2 regions of the Escherichia sp. TC-EC600-tetX4 genome follow, and region 1 is predicted to be linked to the other one. Evidence: predicted binding sites of a transcription regulator. Region 1 holds the regulator's gene; the other holds the start of a gene.

What was found. The regulator PhoB, encoded in region 1, activates phosphate uptake and scavenging genes when phosphate is short. The targets are predictions, from matches to a motif close to CTGTCATAAAACTGNCNNAT.
Region 2: a site for PhoB is predicted at 3,444-3,463, ahead of pstS (phosphate ABC transporter substrate-binding protein PstS). Genes of this name have one in related genera too.

Annotation. Positions count from the first base shown of each region.
Region 1 covers NZ_CP079924.1:3,454,989-3,465,174, reverse strand. The annotation lists gene araJ (MFS transporter AraJ) at 1-621, opposite strand, end outside; gene sbcC (exonuclease subunit SbcC) at 747-3,893, opposite strand; gene sbcD (exonuclease subunit SbcD) at 3,890-5,092, opposite strand; gene phoB (phosphate response regulator transcription factor PhoB) at 5,282-5,971, shown strand; gene phoR (phosphate regulon sensor histidine kinase PhoR) at 6,029-7,324, shown strand; gene brnQ (branched-chain amino acid transporter carrier protein BrnQ) at 7,731-9,050, shown strand; gene proY (proline-specific permease ProY) at 9,126-10,186, shown strand, end outside.
Region 2 covers NZ_CP079924.1:4,568,843-4,579,028, forward strand. The annotation lists gene glmU (bifunctional UDP-N-acetylglucosamine diphosphorylase/glucosamine-1-phosphate N-acetyltransferase GlmU) at 1-1,245, shown strand, start outside; gene glmS (glutamine--fructose-6-phosphate transaminase (isomerizing)) at 1,407-3,236, shown strand; gene pstS (phosphate ABC transporter substrate-binding protein PstS) at 3,550-4,590, shown strand; gene pstC (phosphate ABC transporter permease PstC) at 4,677-5,636, shown strand; gene pstA (phosphate ABC transporter permease PstA) at 5,636-6,526, shown strand; gene pstB (phosphate ABC transporter ATP-binding protein PstB) at 6,709-7,482, shown strand; gene phoU (phosphate signaling complex protein PhoU) at 7,497-8,222, shown strand; gene bglG (transcriptional antiterminator BglG) at 8,508-9,344, shown strand; gene bglF (PTS beta-glucoside transporter subunit IIABC) at 9,478-10,186, shown strand, end outside.

The DNA.
Region 1 (10,186 bases):
GGCGGCGAAAATTAACCACGGGGCCGGGCTGCGCAAAAAGTGAAATTGTTCGCGCAGATTTCCTTTCGCCTCGTCGCGAATATCTGGCACCCAAAAATAGACCGATGCCATCACCGCAATATTAAAAACAGCGATCAATAAAAAGGTGTAACGCCAGCTAAATTCCTGACTTAAATACGTTCCCAGCGGAATGCCCAGCAAATTGGCGACTGTCATCCCGGAAACCATCCCCGCCACGGCGGCGGTGACTTTTCCGGGTTTGATAATTTTTGATAACACGATCGCTCCGACGCCAAAAAATGCGCCATGCGGAAAGCCGGATACCAGCCGACCAATGGCGAGCATCAGGTAAGACGAAGAGAGCGTGAACATGGCGTTGCCAATGACGCACAACGCCACCAGAAACAACAAGATATGTTTGAGTGAGTAGCGGCTGGAAAAGAGTGCGATGATTGGCGCACCGACCACCACCCCCAGTGCATAATACGAGATCATATGCCCGGCGGCAGGAATCGAAATTCCTACGTTATGCGCCAGCTCCGTGAGCACGCCCATAATGCCAAATTCGGCCATCCCCAAACCAAACGTGCCCAGAGCCAAAGATAAAATGACTTTTTTCATACCACCATCACAACCACCAGAACGGCTACCAATCACCGTAGCCAATAAAGTGATAGCTTGCAGGATAACGACCAGCAAGGCCAAGAGATAATTCGCCCCTCTGTATTCATTATCCTGCTGAATAGTTATTTCACTGCAAACGTACTTTCCAGTTTGCTGTAGCCCAGGCCGTTGATCTTTTTCACTTTGATCTGCACCGGAATACGCTCTTTCATCGCTTCTACGTGGCTAATCACACCGATGGTTTTGCCACTGGCGTTCAGGGCATCCAGCGCATCAAGGGCGGTATCCAGCGTTTCGCTATCCAGCGTGCCAAAACCTTCATCAAGGAACAGCGAGTCAATACGTGTTTTATGGCTGACCAGATCCGAAAGCGCCAGCGCCAGCGCCAGACTAACGAGGAAACTTTCGCCGCCGGAAAGGGTACGGGTATCGCGTACCGCATCTGCCTGCCAGGTATCAACAACCTCGACTTCCAGCGCCTCGCTGGCTTTGCGCTGTAACAGATAGCGCCCGTGCAGCCGGGTAAGTTGCTGATTAGCGAGATGGACTAAATTATCCAGCGTCAGCCCCTGGGCAAACTTGCGGAATTTATCGCCCTCTTTGGAACCTATTAGCGAATTCAGATATCCCCAGTCCTCAACCTGCTGCGTCATTTGAGCAATTTGCTGCATTAAGGTTTGTTGTTGCTGACGGTTATCTGCATCCTGCTTCAGCTGCTGGCGAATCTCGCCTTGACTCGTGGTGTTTTCACGCAACTTTTGGTGAGTTTGCGCTAACTCTTGCTGAATCTGCTCCACCGTCACAGTGAGAGCCAACCCGTCGTCAGGTCGGTGTTGTTGATGCTGTGCCAGCGTTTCTGCTGTCTGAGTGACCAGAGTTTGCGCCTGACGGCGCTGGTTTTCCAGATTCTGCTTGAGCTGTTCCAGCTGCGTTAGTGTTTGTTCATCCATTAGCGCCGCAAGGAACGCCTGCTGATCGTCAAAGACGCTGGCCTGTAGCGCGGTGTCAAACTGCGCCTGGGCTTTTTGCAGACTTTGCGCCGCCAGAACATCCTGTTGCTGTAACGTCTGCTGCTGGCTGTGTAATGCGAGACATTGTTCATGTACCTGCCGCCAGTTTTCCAATACCACAGTTTCTTCGCAGTGCGGGAGTTCATCACTTTGCGGCAACGTTTCCAGAATCGGCGTCAGCTGCTGAATACGGTTTTGCAGCGCGGTTAATTCGTTCTGGCGTTGCTGCCAGCTCTGCGCTTCTTGCTGACGTGTCGCCAACCAGCTCTCTTCTTCATCTTCCTGTGGCAATGTCAGTGCATAACCCGTCAATGTCGTTAAAAGTAGTTGCTGGCGTTGTTCAATTTGCTGTTGATACTGGATAATTTGCTGATTATGCGCGGCAATCTGCCCTTGTAATTCATGCCGTTGGCTGAGTAACCGCAGCTGGCGTTCGTGCTCATCTTGTGCATCCAGCCACGGTTGAATATCGTCCAGTGGCTGCAAGGTGATATTGAGGCTGGCCGTGACGGCTTGCCATTGTTGAGTAAGTGCTTGCTCATCTTGTCGGAGGCTTTGCGCTTCGTTTTCATCACGCTGAAGCTGCTTTGTTATGGCGTCCAGTTGCCCACGTAGCGTCGCACCTTCTTCACCGAGCTTTTTAACTTCGTTTTCCAGCGCCAGTAATCGAGACTGATTAACGCCAGGCTCCAGCGCCTGATACGCCTCGACCGCCGGGTGGCTGGTGGAACCACAAAGTGGGCAAGGCTGACCCGCCTGTAACTGTGCACGTTGAGCTTCCAGCGTTTTGATGCGCGCTTCCTGCTCGCAAATGGTTTTCACATCGGCAAGTTGCTGCGTCTTTTCTTTATAACGCTGGCGCATTTCGTTAAGTGCGGCGTTACGTTGCGTCTGTTCTTGCGTGACATTCTGGATAGCGACCTGTAACTGCGCCAGACGTTTTTGTTGGGGAACAATCTGTCCATGCAGCGCGACCAGGTGCTGACGCAGTGGGCGTTGCTCAGCATGTTGCGCCAGGGCGGTAGCAACTTCATCGGCGGTTAACGTCAACGTGATCGCCGCAAGCGCATTAAGTTTTTGCTCAGCATGGGTTAACTGTTGCTGCCATTGCCGCAGATGCTCGCGATCGCTGGTTTGTTGGGAGAACTGCGCACGCCAACCCGCCGGTTCGTTGTTCCACTGACGGAAGCGGTCGTGTTCCTGTAACCAGGTATTCAGGCTTTGTTGCTGCTGCTGTAATTCTGCTGACTGCTTCGCCGCGTGGTGGCGAATGCTCGCGCGAAGCGCCATTGTGCTCTGTAAGCGAGTATTTACTTCTTCAATCTGCTGGCGAATATGCGCCAGCGCCGCGCTGTGTTCTGCGATGCGTTCCCAGTGTGGACGAAGATTTCGTGCCGGTTGTGCCAGACTAAGCGCCGCCAGTTGAGGTTGCGCTTTTTCTTCTTCGGCTAACGCCTGTTGCAAGGCCTGCTGACGGCGGCTGGCTTCTTGCTGCAATTCGTCCTGACGCGTTAACCAGTTTAGCGATTGTTGTTCTTGCTGCTGCGCGGTAATTAACTGTTTTTCTTCGTCAGTAAGTACCTGCAAACTCGCTGTCAGCGATTGCACTTGTTCCGGCGTGAGCAACGTGACGCCGCTGGCCTGCGCTTGCAGCTTCTCCAGCTCTGTGCGGGCCGATTTGTGCTGCTCAAAAACCATCGCCGAGATTTGCCCGTAGATTTCAGTGCCGGTTAACTCCTCGAGCAATTCCGCGCGTTCTTTGGGTTTGGCATTCAGGAAGGCAGCAAATTGCCCCTGCGAAAGCAGCATCGAACGGGTGAAGCGCCCGTAATCCAGCCCGGTTAACGTCGCTGTCAGTTCCAGCTTATCTTTCACTTTGTCGGCGAGAATTTTGCCGTCGGCGCAGCGCGCCAGCTCTACGCGTGGCACCTGCAAATTACCGTCGGGTTGGTTACGCGCCCGATTCTGGCTCCAGAATGCACGGTACGCTTCACCTTTCACTTCAAACTCCACCTCCGCCAGACATTCGGCGGTATCGCGGGTCATGAGATCATTTTGCGATTGTGAAACGTTAGAGAGACGCGGAGTTTCGTGATACAGCGCCAGACAAATGGCGTCCAGCAGGGTGGTTTTCCCCGCACCTGTTGGGCCGGTAATAGCAAACAGCCCGTTGCTGGCGAACGGCTCGCGGGTGAAATCAATCTTCCATTCGCCTTTTAATGAGTTCAGGTTTTTCAGGCGCAGGCTGAGAATTTTCATGCTTCGTGTTCTCCGGCGAGGGTATGCAACGTCGTGGTGAAAAGATGCTGCAGACGTTGCTGCTGCGATTCATCCAGTTCTTCCAGTGCCAGACGGCGATTGAACACCTCTTCGACGCTGAGTTCGCTGAGGGTTTCACGCTGTTGGCTGGCTAACACACGCTCGCGCTGTTCACGACTCCGACGTACCAGCAATACTTCGACAGGCAATGATTCGGTTAATGCCTGGATTTTGCGCTGAATATCATGCAGATACTCATCAGTAGTGATTTCGATATCCAGCCAGACAGGTGGCTCCTGCGATACATCGCGCCACTGTTCCAGCTGTGCGGTAATCGACGCCAGATCGCCTTTCAGCACTGCCATGGGTTGCGTTACCGGTACGTTCAGGTTTTCCACGCTCTCTAATTTGCCGTTTGAAAATGTCACCAGATGGACATATTTACTCTTACCGCATTCATCAAAACTCAGTGGAATGGGGGAGCCGCAATAGCGAACATGTTCCATGCCGCCAATAATCTGTGCGCGGTGAATATGCCCGAGCGCGATGTAGTCGGCTGGTGGAAAGTTTTGTGCCGGAAACGCGTCCAGCGTGCCAATATAAATGTCACGCACGGCGTCACTTTTACTGGCCCCCACGGTCGTTAAATGTCCCGTGGCGATGATGGGCAGAGGCTGATCGCCGCGCAGTTTGCAGGCATCGGCATAGTGTTGTTGGTAATAATCGGTAATCGCTGCCAGTAAATGCTGCTGTTTTTCAATACCGTTAAGCCCCGCCTGGCTGGTAATAATGTCACGCGGACGTAAAAACGGAATGGGGCACAGCACTGCGCCTGGCGTCCCGTCGCGACGAGGCAAGATTTGCGGCGCATGTCCGGCGCTGGCGACCACGGTAGTATTGAGGAACGCCATGATATCGCGCGATTCATTCAGCGTGGCGACCGAGTCATGGTTTCCTGCCAGTACCACCAGATGACAGCCAGTTTGCTGTAAATTGACAACAAAACGGTTGTATAACGTGCGGGCGTAACTGGGCGGCGAGCCGGTATCGAAAACATCACCGGCAACAATAATCGCATCCACCTGATGGGTTTGTGCTGTCTCCAGCAGCCAGTCAAGAAAAGCCTGATGTTCAGCTTCGCGGCTTTTACTGTAGAAGTTCTGGCCGAGATGCCAGTCTGAGGTGTGAAGGATGCGCATAACGGTTCCCTGGCGAAAAAGCATGGGCGCGATTATACCCAAACAGATGTGCCATTTGCTTTTTTCTGCGCCACGGAAATCAATAACCTGAAGATATGTGCGACGAGCTTTTCATAAATCTGTCATAAATCTGACGCATAATGACGTCGCATTAATGATCGCAACCTATTTATTACAACAGGGCAAATCATGGCGAGACGTATTCTGGTCGTAGAAGATGAAGCTCCAATTCGCGAAATGGTCTGCTTCGTGCTCGAACAAAATGGCTTTCAGCCGGTCGAAGCGGAAGATTATGACAGTGCTGTGAATCAACTGAATGAACCCTGGCCGGATTTAATTCTCCTCGACTGGATGTTACCTGGCGGCTCCGGTATCCAGTTCATCAAACACCTCAAGCGCGAGTCGATGACCCGGGATATTCCAGTGGTGATGTTGACCGCCAGAGGGGAAGAAGAAGATCGCGTGCGCGGCCTTGAAACCGGCGCGGATGACTATATCACCAAGCCGTTTTCGCCGAAGGAGCTGGTGGCGCGAATCAAAGCGGTAATGCGCCGTATTTCGCCAATGGCGGTGGAAGAGGTGATTGAGATGCAGGGATTAAGTCTCGACCCGACATCTCACCGAGTGATGGCGGGCGAAGAGCCGCTGGAGATGGGGCCGACAGAATTTAAACTGCTGCACTTTTTTATGACGCATCCTGAGCGCGTGTACAGCCGCGAGCAGCTGTTAAACCACGTCTGGGGAACTAACGTGTATGTGGAAGACCGCACGGTCGATGTCCACATTCGTCGCCTGCGTAAAGCACTGGAGCCCGGCGGGCATGACCGCATGGTGCAGACCGTGCGCGGTACAGGATATCGTTTTTCAACCCGCTTTTAACGCCTTGCTCATCGGACGCAGAGCAGGGCTTATGATTTCTTAACTGGAGTATCTTACGTGCTGGAACGGCTGTCGTGGAAAAGGCTGGTGCTGGAGCTGCTACTTTGCTGCCTCCCGGCTTTCATCCTGGGTGCATTTTTTGGTTACCTGCCCTGGTTTTTGCTGGCATCGGTAACAGGACTGCTTATCTGGCATTTCTGGAATTTATTGCGCCTTTCATGGTGGCTGTGGGTGGATCGCAGTATGACCCCGCCACCGGGGCGTGGTAGCTGGGAACCGCTACTATACGGCTTACACCAGATGCAGCTGCGAAATAAAAAACGCCGCCGTGAACTGGGCAATCTGATTAAACGCTTTCGTAGCGGCGCGGAGTCGCTGCCCGACGCGGTGGTGCTGACCACGGAAGAGGGCGGTATTTTCTGGTGTAACGGTCTGGCGCAACAAATTCTTGGTTTGCGCTGGCCGGAAGATAACGGGCAGAACATCCTTAACCTACTGCGTTACCCGGAGTTTACGCAATATCTGAAAACGCGTGATTTTTCTCGCCCGCTCAATCTGGTGCTCAACACCGGGCGGCATCTGGAAATTCGCGTCATGCCTTATACCCACAAACAGTTGCTGATGGTGGCGCGTGATGTCACGCAAATGCATCAACTGGAAGGGGCGCGGCGTAACTTTTTTGCCAACGTGAGCCATGAGTTACGTACGCCATTGACCGTGTTACAGGGTTACCTGGAGATGATGAATGAGCAGCCGCTGGAAGGCGCGGTACGCGAAAAAGCGTTGCACACCATGCGCGAGCAGACCCAGCGGATGGAAGGACTGGTGAAGCAATTGCTGACGCTGTCGAAAATAGAAGCCGCACCGACGCATTTGCTCAATGAAAAGGTTGATGTGCCGATGATGCTGCGCGTTGTTGAGCGCGAGGCTCAGACTCTGAGTCAGAAAAAACAGACATTTACCTTTGAGATAGATAACGGCCTCAAGGTGTCTGGCAACGAAGATCAGCTACGCAGTGCGATTTCGAACCTGGTCTATAACGCCGTGAATCATACGCCGGAAGGCACGCATATCACCGTACGCTGGCAGCGAGTGCCGCACGGTGCCGAATTTAGCGTTGAAGATAACGGACCGGGCATTGCACCGGAGCATATTCCGCGCCTGACCGAGCGTTTTTATCGCGTTGATAAAGCGCGTTCCCGGCAAACCGGCGGTAGCGGATTAGGGTTAGCGATCGTGAAACATGCTGTGAATCATCACGAAAGTCGCCTGAATATTGAGAGTACAGTAGGAAAAGGAACACGTTTCAGTTTTGTTATCCCGGAACGTTTAATTGCCAAAAACAGCGATTAATCCGCCTTTGTCATCTTTTATTGCCATAAGCCAGTCGATGCTGGCTTATTTTCTTTGCAGTCAAAATACGGGCGTTAGATTTTACAACGATTGGTGATTTTTTGTTCGCATGATTAGCCATGTCTTTTTCACGGAAATAGTGTTTTATACTGGTTGGTGATTTCTTATCGCTATATACCTCTGGTTTTTAGATCCCTCCTTGCTTTAAAACGTTATAAGCGTTTAAATTGCGCTTCAGGTGCTGTCATACTGACTGCATTAACGCGGTAAATCGAAAAACTATTCTTCGCCGCGCCTGGTTGGGAGTATTTCCCGCTAAAATTGTTTAAATATACCGCTGTATCATCCCCAGGGATTGGCACAAAAATTTAACGTTACAACACCACATCCACAGGCAGTATGATTTATGACCCATCAATTAAGATCGCGCGATATCATCGCTCTGGGCTTTATGACATTTGCGTTGTTCGTCGGCGCAGGTAACATTATTTTCCCTCCAATGGTCGGCTTACAGGCAGGCGAACACGTCTGGACTGCGGCATTCGGCTTCCTCATTACTGCCGTTGGCCTGCCGGTATTAACGGTAGTGGCGCTGGCAAAAGTTGGCGGCGGTGTTGACAGCCTCAGCACGCCAATCGGTAAAGTCGCTGGCGTACTGCTGGCAACGGTTTGTTACCTGGCGGTGGGGCCGCTTTTCGCTACGCCGCGTACAGCTACCGTTTCCTTTGAAGTGGGGATTGCGCCGCTGACGGGTGATTCCGCGCTGCCGCTGTTTATCTACAGCCTGGTCTATTTCGCTATCGTTATTCTGGTTTCGCTCTATCCGGGCAAGCTGCTGGATACCGTGGGCAACTTCCTTGCGCCGCTGAAAATTATCGCGCTGGTCATCCTGTCTGTTGCCGCTATTGTCTGGCCGGCGGGTTCTATCAGCACGGCGACTGAGGCTTATCAAAACGCTGCGTTTTCTAACGGCTTCGTTAACGGCTATCTGACCATGGATACGCTGGGCGCAATGGTGTTTGGTATCGTTATTGTTAACGCGGCGCGTTCTCGTGGCGTTACCGAAGCGCGTCTGCTGACCCGTTATACCGTCTGGGCTGGCCTGATGGCGGGTGTTGGTCTGACTCTGCTGTACCTGGCGCTGTTCCGTCTGGGGTCAGACAGCGCGTCGCTGGTCGATCAGTCTGCAAACGGCGCTGCTATTCTGCATGCTTACGTTCAGCACACCTTTGGCGGCGGCGGTAGCTTCCTGCTGGCGGCGTTAATCTTCATCGCCTGCCTGGTAACGGCAGTTGGCCTGACCTGTGCTTGTGCAGAATTCTTTGCCCAGTACGTACCGCTCTCTTATCGTACGCTGGTGTTTATCCTCGGCGGCTTCTCGATGGTGGTTTCTAACCTCGGCTTAAGCCAGCTGATCCAGATCTCCGTACCGGTGCTGACCGCTATTTATCCGCCGTGTATCGCACTGGTTGTATTAAGTTTTACACGCTCATGGTGGCATAATTCGTCCCGCGTGATTGCTCCGCCGATGTTTATCAGCCTGCTTTTTGGTATTCTCGACGGGATCAAAGCATCTGCATTCAGCGATATCTTACCGTCCTGGGCGCAGCGTTTACCGCTGGCCGAACAAGGTCTGGCGTGGTTAATGCCAACAGTGGTGATGGTGGTTCTGGCCATTATCTGGGATCGCGCGGCAGGTCGTCAGGTGACCTCCAGCGCTCACTAAATCACTGAACATTTGTTTTAACCACGGGGCTGCGATGCCCCGTGGTTTTTTATTGTGTTGATGGGTTAGGAATTGATGGAAAGTAAGAACAAGCTAAAGCGTGGGCTAAGTACCCGTCACATACGCTTTATGGCACTGGGTTCAGCAATTGGCACCGGGCTGTTTTACGGTTCGGCAGACGCCATCAAAATGGCCGGTCCGAGCGTGTTGTTGGCCTATATTATCGGTGGTATCGCGGCGTATATCATTATGCGTGCGCTGGGGGAAATGTCGGTACATAACCCGGCCGCCAGCTCTTTCTCGCGTTATGCGCAGGAAAACCTCGGCCCGCTGGCAGGTTACATTACCGGCTGGACCTACTGCTTTGAAATCCTTATTGTCGCCATCGCCGATGTGACCGCTTTTGGTATCTATATGGGTGTCTGGTTCCCGACGGTGCCGCACTGGATTTGGGTACTGAGCGTGGTGCTGATCATTTGCGCCGTAAACCTGATGAGCGTGAAGGTATTCGGTGAGCTGGAATTCTGGTTCTCGTTCTTTAAAGTCGCCACCATCATCATCATGATTGTCGCCGGTTTCGGCATCATCATCTGGGGGATTGGCAACGGCGGGCAACCGACCGGTATTCATAACCTGTGGAGCAACGGCGGCTTCTTCAGTAACGGCTGGCTTGGCATGGTAATGTCGTTGCAAATGGTGATGTTTGCTTACGGTGGGATCGAAATTATCGGGATTACCGCCGGTGAAGCGAAAGATCCTGAGAAATCGATACCGCGTGCGATTAACTCCGTGCCGATGCGTATTCTGGTGTTCTACGTCGGTACGCTGTTCGTCATTATGTCTATCTACCCGTGGAATCAGGTTGGCACTGCCGGTAGCCCGTTCGTGCTGACGTTCCAGCATATGGGCATTACCTTTGCCGCCAGCATTCTTAACTTTGTTGTGCTGACTGCTTCGCTGTCGGCAATTAACAGTGATGTATTTGGCGTAGGCCGTATGCTCCACGGTATGGCAGAGCAGGGCAGCGCGCCGAAAATTTTCAGCAAAACGTCGCGTCGCGGTATTCCGTGGGTTACGGTGCTGGTGATGACTACCGCGCTGCTGTTTGCGGTGTATCTGAACTACATCATGCCGGA
Region 2 (10,186 bases), 1.1 Mb from region 1:
GCGAATGAATTAGGCGCAGCGCACGTTCACCTGGTGTACGGTCACGGCGGCGATCTGCTAAAACAGGCGCTGAAAGACGACAACCTTAACTGGGTGCTTCAGGCAGAGCAGCTGGGTACGGGTCATGCAATGCAGCAGGCCGCACCTTTCTTTGCCGATGATGAAGACATTTTAATGCTCTACGGCGACGTGCCGCTGATCTCTGTCGAAACACTCCAGCGTCTGCGTGATGCTAAACCGCAGGGTGGCATTGGTCTGCTGACGGTGAAACTGGATGATCCGACCGGTTATGGACGTATCACCCGTGAAAACGGCAAAGTTACCGGCATTGTTGAGCACAAAGATGCCACCGACGAGCAGCGTCAGATTCAGGAGATCAACACCGGCATTCTGATTGCCAACGGCGCAGATATGAAACGCTGGCTGGCGAAGCTGACCAACAATAATGCTCAGGGCGAATACTACATCACCGACATTATTGCGCTGGCGTATCAGGAAGGGCGTGAAATCGTCGCCGTTCATCCGCAACGTTTAAGCGAAGTAGAAGGCGTGAATAACCGCCTGCAACTCTCCCGTCTGGAGCGTGTTTATCAGTCCGAACAGGCTGAAAAACTGCTGTTAGCAGGCGTTATGCTGCGCGATCCAGCGCGTTTTGATCTGCGTGGTACGCTAACTCACGGGCGCGATGTTGAAATTGATACTAACGTTATCATCGAGGGCAACGTGACTCTCGGTCATCGCGTGAAAATTGGCACCGGTTGCGTGATTAAAAACAGCGTGATTGGCGATGATTGCGAAATCAGTCCGTATACCGTTGTGGAAGATGCGAATCTGGCAGCGGCCTGTACCATTGGCCCGTTTGCCCGTTTGCGTCCTGGTGCTGAGTTGCTGGAAGGTGCTCACGTCGGTAACTTCGTTGAGATGAAAAAAGCGCGTCTGGGTAAAGGCTCGAAAGCTGGTCATCTGACTTACCTGGGCGATGCGGAAATTGGCGATAACGTTAACATCGGCGCGGGAACCATTACCTGCAACTACGATGGTGCGAATAAATTTAAGACCATTATCGGCGACGATGTGTTTGTTGGTTCCGACACTCAGCTGGTGGCCCCGGTAACAGTAGGCAAAGGCGCGACCATTGCTGCGGGTACAACTGTGACGCGTAATGTCGGCGAAAATGCATTAGCTATCAGCCGTGTGCCGCAGACTCAGAAAGAAGGCTGGCGTCGTCCGGTAAAGAAAAAGTGATTCTGGCCGGCTAACCCGGTCACATGGGATGAGGAGATAACATAATCTCCCTCCCACAAGCAGTAACTATAAAAATAACCCCACTCTCTACAAGGCTCGGGGCGCCCGAAAAAACGGGCATACAGGTTGACCGACAACGATATAAATCGGAATCAAAAACTATGTGTGGAATTGTTGGCGCGATCGCGCAACGTGATGTAGCAGAAATCCTTCTTGAAGGTTTACGTCGTCTGGAATACCGCGGATATGACTCTGCCGGTCTGGCCGTTGTTGATGCAGAAGGTCATATGACCCGCCTGCGTCGCCTCGGTAAAGTCCAGATGCTGGCACAGGCAGCGGAAGAACATCCTCTGCATGGCGGCACTGGTATTGCTCACACTCGCTGGGCGACCCACGGTGAACCTTCAGAAGTGAATGCGCATCCGCATGTTTCTGAACACATTGTGGTGGTGCATAACGGCATCATCGAAAACCATGAACCGCTGCGTGAAGAGCTAAAAGCGCGTGGCTATACCTTCGTTTCTGAAACCGACACCGAAGTGATTGCCCATCTGGTGAACTGGGAGCTGAAACAAGGCGGGACTCTGCGTGAGGCCGTTCTGCGTGCTATCCCGCAGCTGCGTGGTGCGTACGGTACAGTGATCATGGACTCCCGTCACCCGGATACCCTGCTGGCGGCACGTTCTGGTAGTCCGCTGGTGATTGGCCTGGGGATGGGCGAAAACTTTATCGCTTCTGACCAGCTGGCGCTGTTGCCGGTGACCCGTCGCTTTATCTTCCTTGAAGAGGGCGATATTGCGGAAATCACTCGCCGTTCGGTAAACATCTTCGATAAAACTGGCGCGGAAGTAAAACGTCAGGATATCGAATCCAATCTGCAATATGACGCGGGCGATAAAGGCATTTACCGTCACTACATGCAGAAAGAGATCTACGAACAGCCGAACGCGATCAAAAACACCCTTACCGGACGCATCAGCCACGGTCAGGTTGATTTAAGCGAGCTGGGACCGAACGCCGACGAACTGCTGTCGAAGGTTGAGCATATTCAGATCCTCGCCTGTGGTACTTCTTATAACTCCGGTATGGTTTCCCGCTACTGGTTTGAATCGCTAGCAGGTATTCCGTGCGACGTCGAAATCGCCTCTGAATTCCGCTATCGCAAATCTGCCGTGCGTCGTAACAGCCTGATGATCACCTTGTCACAGTCTGGCGAAACCGCGGATACCCTGGCTGGCCTGCGTCTGTCGAAAGAGCTGGGTTACCTTGGTTCACTGGCAATCTGTAACGTTCCGGGTTCTTCTCTGGTGCGCGAATCCGATCTGGCGCTAATGACCAACGCGGGTACAGAAATCGGCGTGGCATCCACTAAAGCATTCACCACTCAGTTAACTGTGCTGTTGATGCTGGTGGCGAAGCTGTCTCGCCTGAAAGGTCTGGATGCCTCCATTGAACATGACATCGTGCATGGTCTGCAGGCGCTGCCGAGCCGTATTGAGCAGATGCTGTCTCAGGACAAACGCATTGAAGCGCTGGCAGAAGATTTCTCTGACAAACATCACGCGCTGTTCCTGGGCCGTGGCGATCAGTACCCAATCGCGCTGGAAGGCGCATTGAAGTTGAAAGAGATCTCTTACATTCACGCTGAAGCCTACGCTGCTGGCGAACTGAAACACGGTCCGCTGGCGCTAATTGATGCCGATATGCCGGTTATTGTTGTTGCACCGAACAACGAATTGCTGGAAAAACTGAAATCCAACATTGAAGAAGTTCGCGCGCGTGGCGGTCAGTTGTATGTCTTCGCCGATCAGGATGCGGGTTTTGTAAGTAGCGATAACATGCACATCATCGAGATGCCGCATGTGGAAGAGGTGATTGCACCGATCTTCTACACCGTTCCGCTGCAGCTGCTGGCTTACCATGTCGCGCTGATCAAAGGCACCGACGTTGACCAGCCGCGTAACCTGGCAAAATCGGTTACGGTTGAGTAATAAATGGATGCCCTGCGTAAGCGGGGCATTTTTCTTCCTGTTATGTTTTTAATCAAACATCCTGCCAACTCCATGTGACAAACCGTCATCTTCGGCTACTTTTTCTCTGTCACAGAATGAAAATTTTTCTGTCATCTCTTCGTTATTAATGTTTGTAATTGACTGAATATCAACGCTTATTTAAATCAGACTGAAGACTTTATCTCTCTGTCATAAAACTGTCATATTCCTTACATATAACTGTCACCTGTTTGTCCTATTTTGCTTCTCGTAGCCAACAAACAATGCTTTATGAATCCTCCCAGGAGACATTATGAAAGTTATGCGTACCACCGTCGCAACTGTTGTCGCCGCGACCTTATCGATGAGTGCTTTCTCTGTGTTTGCAGAAGCAAGCCTGACAGGTGCAGGTGCAACCTTCCCTGCGCCGGTGTATGCCAAATGGGCTGACACTTACCAGAAAGAAACCGGTAATAAAGTTAACTACCAGGGTATCGGTTCTTCCGGTGGCGTAAAACAGATTATCGCTAATACCGTTGATTTTGGTGCCTCTGACGCGCCGCTGTCTGACGAAAAACTGGCTCAGGAAGGTCTGTTCCAGTTCCCGACCGTGATTGGCGGCGTGGTGCTGGCGGTTAACATTCCAGGGCTGAAGTCTGGCGAACTGGTGCTGGATGGTAAAACCCTCGGCGACATCTACCTGGGCAAAATCAAGAAGTGGGATGATGAAGCCATCGCCAAACTGAATCCGGGTCTGAAACTGCCTTCACAAAACATTGCTGTAGTACGCCGCGCAGATGGCTCCGGGACTTCCTTCGTCTTCACCAGCTACCTGGCGAAAGTGAACGAAGAGTGGAAAAACAACGTTGGTACTGGCTCTACCGTAAAATGGCCGATCGGTCTGGGCGGTAAAGGTAACGACGGTATCGCCGCGTTCGTTCAGCGTCTGCCGGGTGCAATTGGTTATGTTGAATATGCTTACGCGAAGCAGAACAACCTGGCGTACACCAAACTGATCTCCGCTGATGGTAAACCGGTTAGTCCGACCGAAGAAAACTTCGCTAATGCAGCAAAAGGTGCAGACTGGAGCAAAACCTTCGCTCAGGATCTGACCAACCAGAAAGGCGAAGATGCATGGCCTATTACCTCTACCACGTTCATTCTGATCCACAAAGATCAGAAGAAACCAGAACAAGGCACAGAAGTGCTGAAATTCTTCGACTGGGCGTACAAAACCGGGGCTAAACAGGCGAACGACCTGGATTACGCCAGCCTGCCGGATAGTGTAGTTGAACAGGTTCGCGCTGCGTGGAAGACCAATATTAAAGACAGTAGCGGTAAGCCGCTGTACTAATAAAACTCCAGGCCGGGTACGGTGTTTTACGCCGCATCCGGCATTACAAAATGACTTTGTAAACGCGTTTAACTGAAGAGTAACTTATGGCTGCAACCAAGCCTGCTTTTAACCCACCGGGTAAAAAGGGCGACATAATTTTCAGCGTGCTGGTAAAACTGGCGGCGCTGATTGTGCTATTGATGTTGGGTGGCATTATTGTCTCTCTGATCATCTCCTCCTGGCCGAGCATTCAGAAATTTGGTCTGGCTTTCCTATGGACCAAAGAGTGGGATGCACCGAACGATATCTACGGGGCGCTGGTGCCGATCTACGGTACGTTGGTGACTTCGTTTATCGCGCTGCTGATCGCCGTCCCGGTGAGTTTCGGTATCGCCCTGTTCCTGACTGAGCTTGCGCCTGGCTGGCTGAAACGCCCGCTGGGTATCGCCATTGAGCTGCTGGCAGCCATTCCAAGTATCGTTTACGGCATGTGGGGCCTGTTTATCTTTGCGCCGCTGTTCGCCGTTTACTTTCAGGAGCCGGTCGGCAATATCATGTCGAATATCCCGATTGTTGGCGCGCTGTTCTCTGGCCCCGCATTTGGTATCGGTATCCTCGCGGCAGGCGTGATCCTCGCCATCATGATTATTCCGTACATTGCGGCGGTAATGCGTGATGTGTTCGAACAAACCCCGGTGATGATGAAAGAGTCGGCCTACGGTATTGGCTGCACCACCTGGGAAGTTATCTGGCGTATCGTTCTTCCGTTCACCAAAAATGGTGTTATCGGCGGCATCATGCTGGGGCTGGGCCGCGCGCTCGGTGAAACCATGGCGGTGACCTTTATCATCGGTAACACCTACCAGCTCGACAGCGCCTCGCTGTATATGCCGGGCAACAGTATCACCTCTGCGCTGGCGAACGAATTTGCGGAAGCGGAATCCGGTCTGCACGTTGCCGCACTGATGGAACTGGGCCTGATCCTGTTTGTGATTACCTTCATCGTCCTCGCCGCATCGAAGTTTATGATTATGCGCCTGGCTAAGAATGAGGGGGCACGCTAATGGCTATGGTTGAAATGCAAACCACTGCGGCGCTGGCTGAATCTCGCCGCAAAATGCAGGCGCGTCGCCGCCTCAAAAACCGTATTGCGCTGACGCTCTCGATGGCGACGATGGCCTTCGGCCTGTTCTGGCTGATCTGGATTTTAATGTCCACCATCACTCGCGGTATCGACGGTATGTCGCTGGCGCTGTTCACTGAAATGACGCCGCCGCCCAATACGGAAGGTGGTGGTCTGGCGAACGCTCTGGCGGGTAGCGGGCTGTTAATTTTGTGGGCCACGGTATTCGGTACGCCGCTGGGCATTATGGCGGGGATTTATCTGGCGGAATATGGTCGTAAATCCTGGCTGGCAGAAGTGATTCGCTTCATTAACGACATTCTGCTCTCTGCGCCGTCGATTGTGGTTGGTCTGTTTGTTTACACCATTGTGGTGGCGCAGATGGAGCACTTCTCCGGCTGGGCGGGCGTGATTGCCCTGGCGTTGTTGCAGGTGCCGATTGTTATCCGCACCACCGAGAACATGCTGAAACTGGTGCCGTACAGCCTGCGTGAAGCGGCTTATGCGCTGGGTACACCGAAGTGGAAGATGATCTCTGCGATTACGCTGAAAGCGTCGGTGTCCGGGATTATGACCGGTATCCTGCTGGCGATTGCCCGTATTGCTGGTGAAACCGCGCCGCTGCTGTTTACCGCGCTCTCCAACCAGTTCTGGAGCACGGACATGATGCAGCCGATCGCCAACCTGCCGGTGACGATCTTTAAGTTTGCGATGAGCCCGTTTGCGGAATGGCAGCAATTGGCCTGGGCCGGGGTATTGATCATTACCCTGTGCGTACTGCTGCTGAACATTCTGGCGCGCGTTGTTTTTGCGAAGAATAAACACGGTTGATATTGCTGACACGGTTTTCCCCTCACCCTAACCCTCTCCCCAGAGGGGCGAGGGGACCGACCGAGCGCCTTTTTGACTCTGTACACGGTTAACACTTTGCCGGATGCGGCGTGAACGCCTGATCCGGCCTACGGTAAGCCTGATTAGCGAAGTGCATCAGGCACGATGAGGAAAAGATTGCAATGAGTATGGTTGAAACTGCCCCGAGTAAAATTCAGGTTCGTAATTTGAACTTCTACTACGGCAAATTCCATGCCCTGAAAAACATCAACCTGGATATCGCTAAAAACCAGGTAACGGCGTTTATCGGGCCGTCCGGCTGCGGTAAATCGACGCTGCTGCGTACCTTCAACAAAATGTTTGAACTGTACCCGGAGCAGCGTGCGGAAGGTGAAATTCTGCTTGATGGCGACAACATCCTGACCAACTCTCAGGATATCGCACTGCTGCGTGCGAAAGTGGGCATGGTGTTCCAGAAACCGACGCCGTTTCCGATGTCCATCTACGACAACATCGCTTTTGGCGTTCGTCTGTTTGAGAAGCTCTCCCGTGCCGACATGGACGAGCGCGTGCAGTGGGCATTGACCAAAGCCGCATTGTGGAACGAAACCAAAGATAAATTGCACCAGAGCGGTTACTCTCTCTCTGGTGGTCAGCAACAGCGTCTGTGTATTGCGCGTGGTATCGCCATTCGCCCGGAAGTGCTGCTGCTCGACGAACCGTGTTCGGCGCTCGACCCTATCTCTACCGGGCGTATTGAAGAGCTGATCACCGAACTGAAGCAGGATTACACCGTGGTGATCGTCACCCACAACATGCAGCAGGCTGCGCGTTGTTCCGACCACACGGCGTTTATGTACCTGGGCGAATTGATTGAGTTCAGCAACACGGACGATCTGTTCACCAAGCCAGCGAAGAAACAAACAGAAGACTACATCACCGGTCGTTACGGTTGATTCAGGAGTGCGTTATGGACAGTCTCAATCTTAATAAACATATTTCCGGCCAGTTCAACGCCGAACTGGAAAGTATCCGCACGCAGGTGATGACCATGGGCGGCATGGTGGAGCAGCAGCTTTCTGATGCAATCACCGCGATGCATAACCAGGACAGCGATCTGGCGAAGCGCGTCATCGAAGGCGACAAGAACGTCAACATGATGGAAGTGGCGATCGATGAAGCCTGCGTGCGCATTATCGCCAAACGTCAGCCGACGGCGAGCGACCTGCGACTGGTTATGGTGATCAGTAAAACCATTGCCGAGCTGGAGCGTATTGGCGACGTGGCGGACAAAATCTGCCGTACTGCGCTGGAGAAATTCTCCCAGCAGCATCAGCCGTTGCTGGTAAGTCTGGAGTCGCTGGGCCGTCATACCATCCAGATGCTGCACGACGTGCTGGACGCGTTCGCGCGGATGGACATTGACGAAGCGGTACGTATTTATCGTGAAGATAAAAAAGTCGATCAGGAATACGAAGGTATTGTTCGTCAACTGATGACCTACATGATGGAAGATTCGCGTACCATTCCGAGCGTACTTACTGCGCTGTTCTGCGCGCGTTCTATCGAACGTATTGGCGACCGCTGCCAGAATATTTGTGAGTTTATCTTCTACTACGTGAAGGGGCAGGATTTCCGTCACGTCGGTGGCGATGAGCTGGATAAACTGCTGGCGGGGAAAGATAGCGACAAATAATTCACCAGACAAATCCCAATAACTTAATTATTGGGATTTGTTATATATAACTTTATAAATTCCTAAAATTACACAAAGTTAATAACTGCGAGCATGGTCATATTTTTATCAATAGCGCATTGCTATTTTCTCTGCACGCAATTAAATTAATTTCCGAACCTGGATGTTCGTTATAAAAACCATTAATAAATGACTGGATTGTTACTGCATTCGCAGGCAAAACCTGACATAACCAGAGAATACTGGTGAAGTCGGGTTTTTTTGTTTATAAAAAAGGTCCTTGCTATGAACATGCAAATCACCAAAATTCTCAACAATAATGTTGTGGTGGTTATTGATGATCAACAGCGGGAAAAAGTCGTCATGGGGCGCGGAATTGGCTTTCAAAAACGCGCTGGCGAAAGAATTAACTCAAGTGGAATAGAAAAAGAGTATGCCTTGAGCAGTCATGAACTGAACGGGCGATTAAGCGAACTCTTAAGTCATATTCCTCTTGAGGTGATGGCAACCTGTGATCGTATTATCTCTTTAGCGCAGGAGCGCTTGGGAAAATTACAGGACAGTATTTATATCTCGCTAACTGACCATTGCCAGTTTGCGATTAAACGCTTTCAGCAAAACGTGTTGCTGCCCAACCCGTTGCTGTGGGATATCCAGCGGCTTTACCCGAAAGAGTTCCAGCTAGGGGAAGAAGCGTTAACCATTATTGATAAACGGTTGGGCGTGCAGTTACCGAAAGATGAAGTGGGCTTTATTGCCATGCATCTGGTCAGTGCCCAAATGAGCGGAAATATGGAGGATGTTGCAGGTGTCACGCAGTTAATGCGCGAAATGCTGCAATTAATAAAATTTCAGTTCAGCCTTAATTACCAGGAAGAAAGCTTGAGTTATCAGCGACTGGTTACACATCTGAAGTTTTTATCCTGGCGTATTCTTGAACATGCTTCAATTAACGATAGTGATGAATCATTACAACAAGCAGTAAAACAAAATTACCCGCAAGCATGGCAATGTGCGGAACGGATCGCCATTTTTATTGGTTTGCAGTATCAACGTAAAATTTCACCCGCAGAGATTATGTTTTTAGCCATAAATATAGAGCGCGTGCGCAAAGAACACTGAAATATTATTACTGAGTAAAGGATTGTTACCGCACTAAGCGGGCAAAACCTGAAAAAAATTGCTTGATTCACGTCAGGCCGTTTTTTTCAGGTTTTTTTTTGGAGTTTTGCCGCAAAGCGGTAGAGGGCAAGTTATGACGGAGTTAGCCAGAAAAATAGTCGCAGGAGTCGGGGGCGCAGATAACATTGTGAGTCTGATGCATTGCGCAACGCGATTACGTTTTAAATTAAAGGATGAAAGCAAAGCGCAAGCAGAGGTACTGAAAAAGACCCCCGGTATTATTATGGTGGTGGAAAGCGGTGGCCAGTTTCAGGTGGTCATAGGTAACCATGTGGCCGATGTCTTCCTGGCGGTTAACAGTGTGGCAGGCCTTGACGAAAAAGCGCAACAGGCACCGGAAAATGATGATAAAGGTAATCTGCTAAACCGCTTTGTTTATGTTATTTCAGGTATTTTTACGCCTCTGATCGGTTTGATGGCGGCAACCGGGATCTTGAAAGGTATGCTGGCTCTGGCGCTCACTTTTCAGTGGACGACCGAACAAAGTGGTACTTATTTAATTTTATTCAGCGCCAGTGATGCCTTGTTTTGGTTCTTCCCGATAATCCTGGGATACACCGCGGGGAAACGCTTCGGCGGTAATCCATTTACTGCCATGGTGATTGGTGGAGCGTTAGTGCATCCATTAATTCTGACTGCTTTCGAGAACGGGCAAAAAGCGGATGCGCTGGGGCTGGATTTCCTGGGTATTCCGGTCACATTGTTGAATTACTCGTCATCGGTTATTCCCATTATTTTTTCTGCCTGGTTGTGCAGCATTCTGGAACGCCGACTTAATGCGT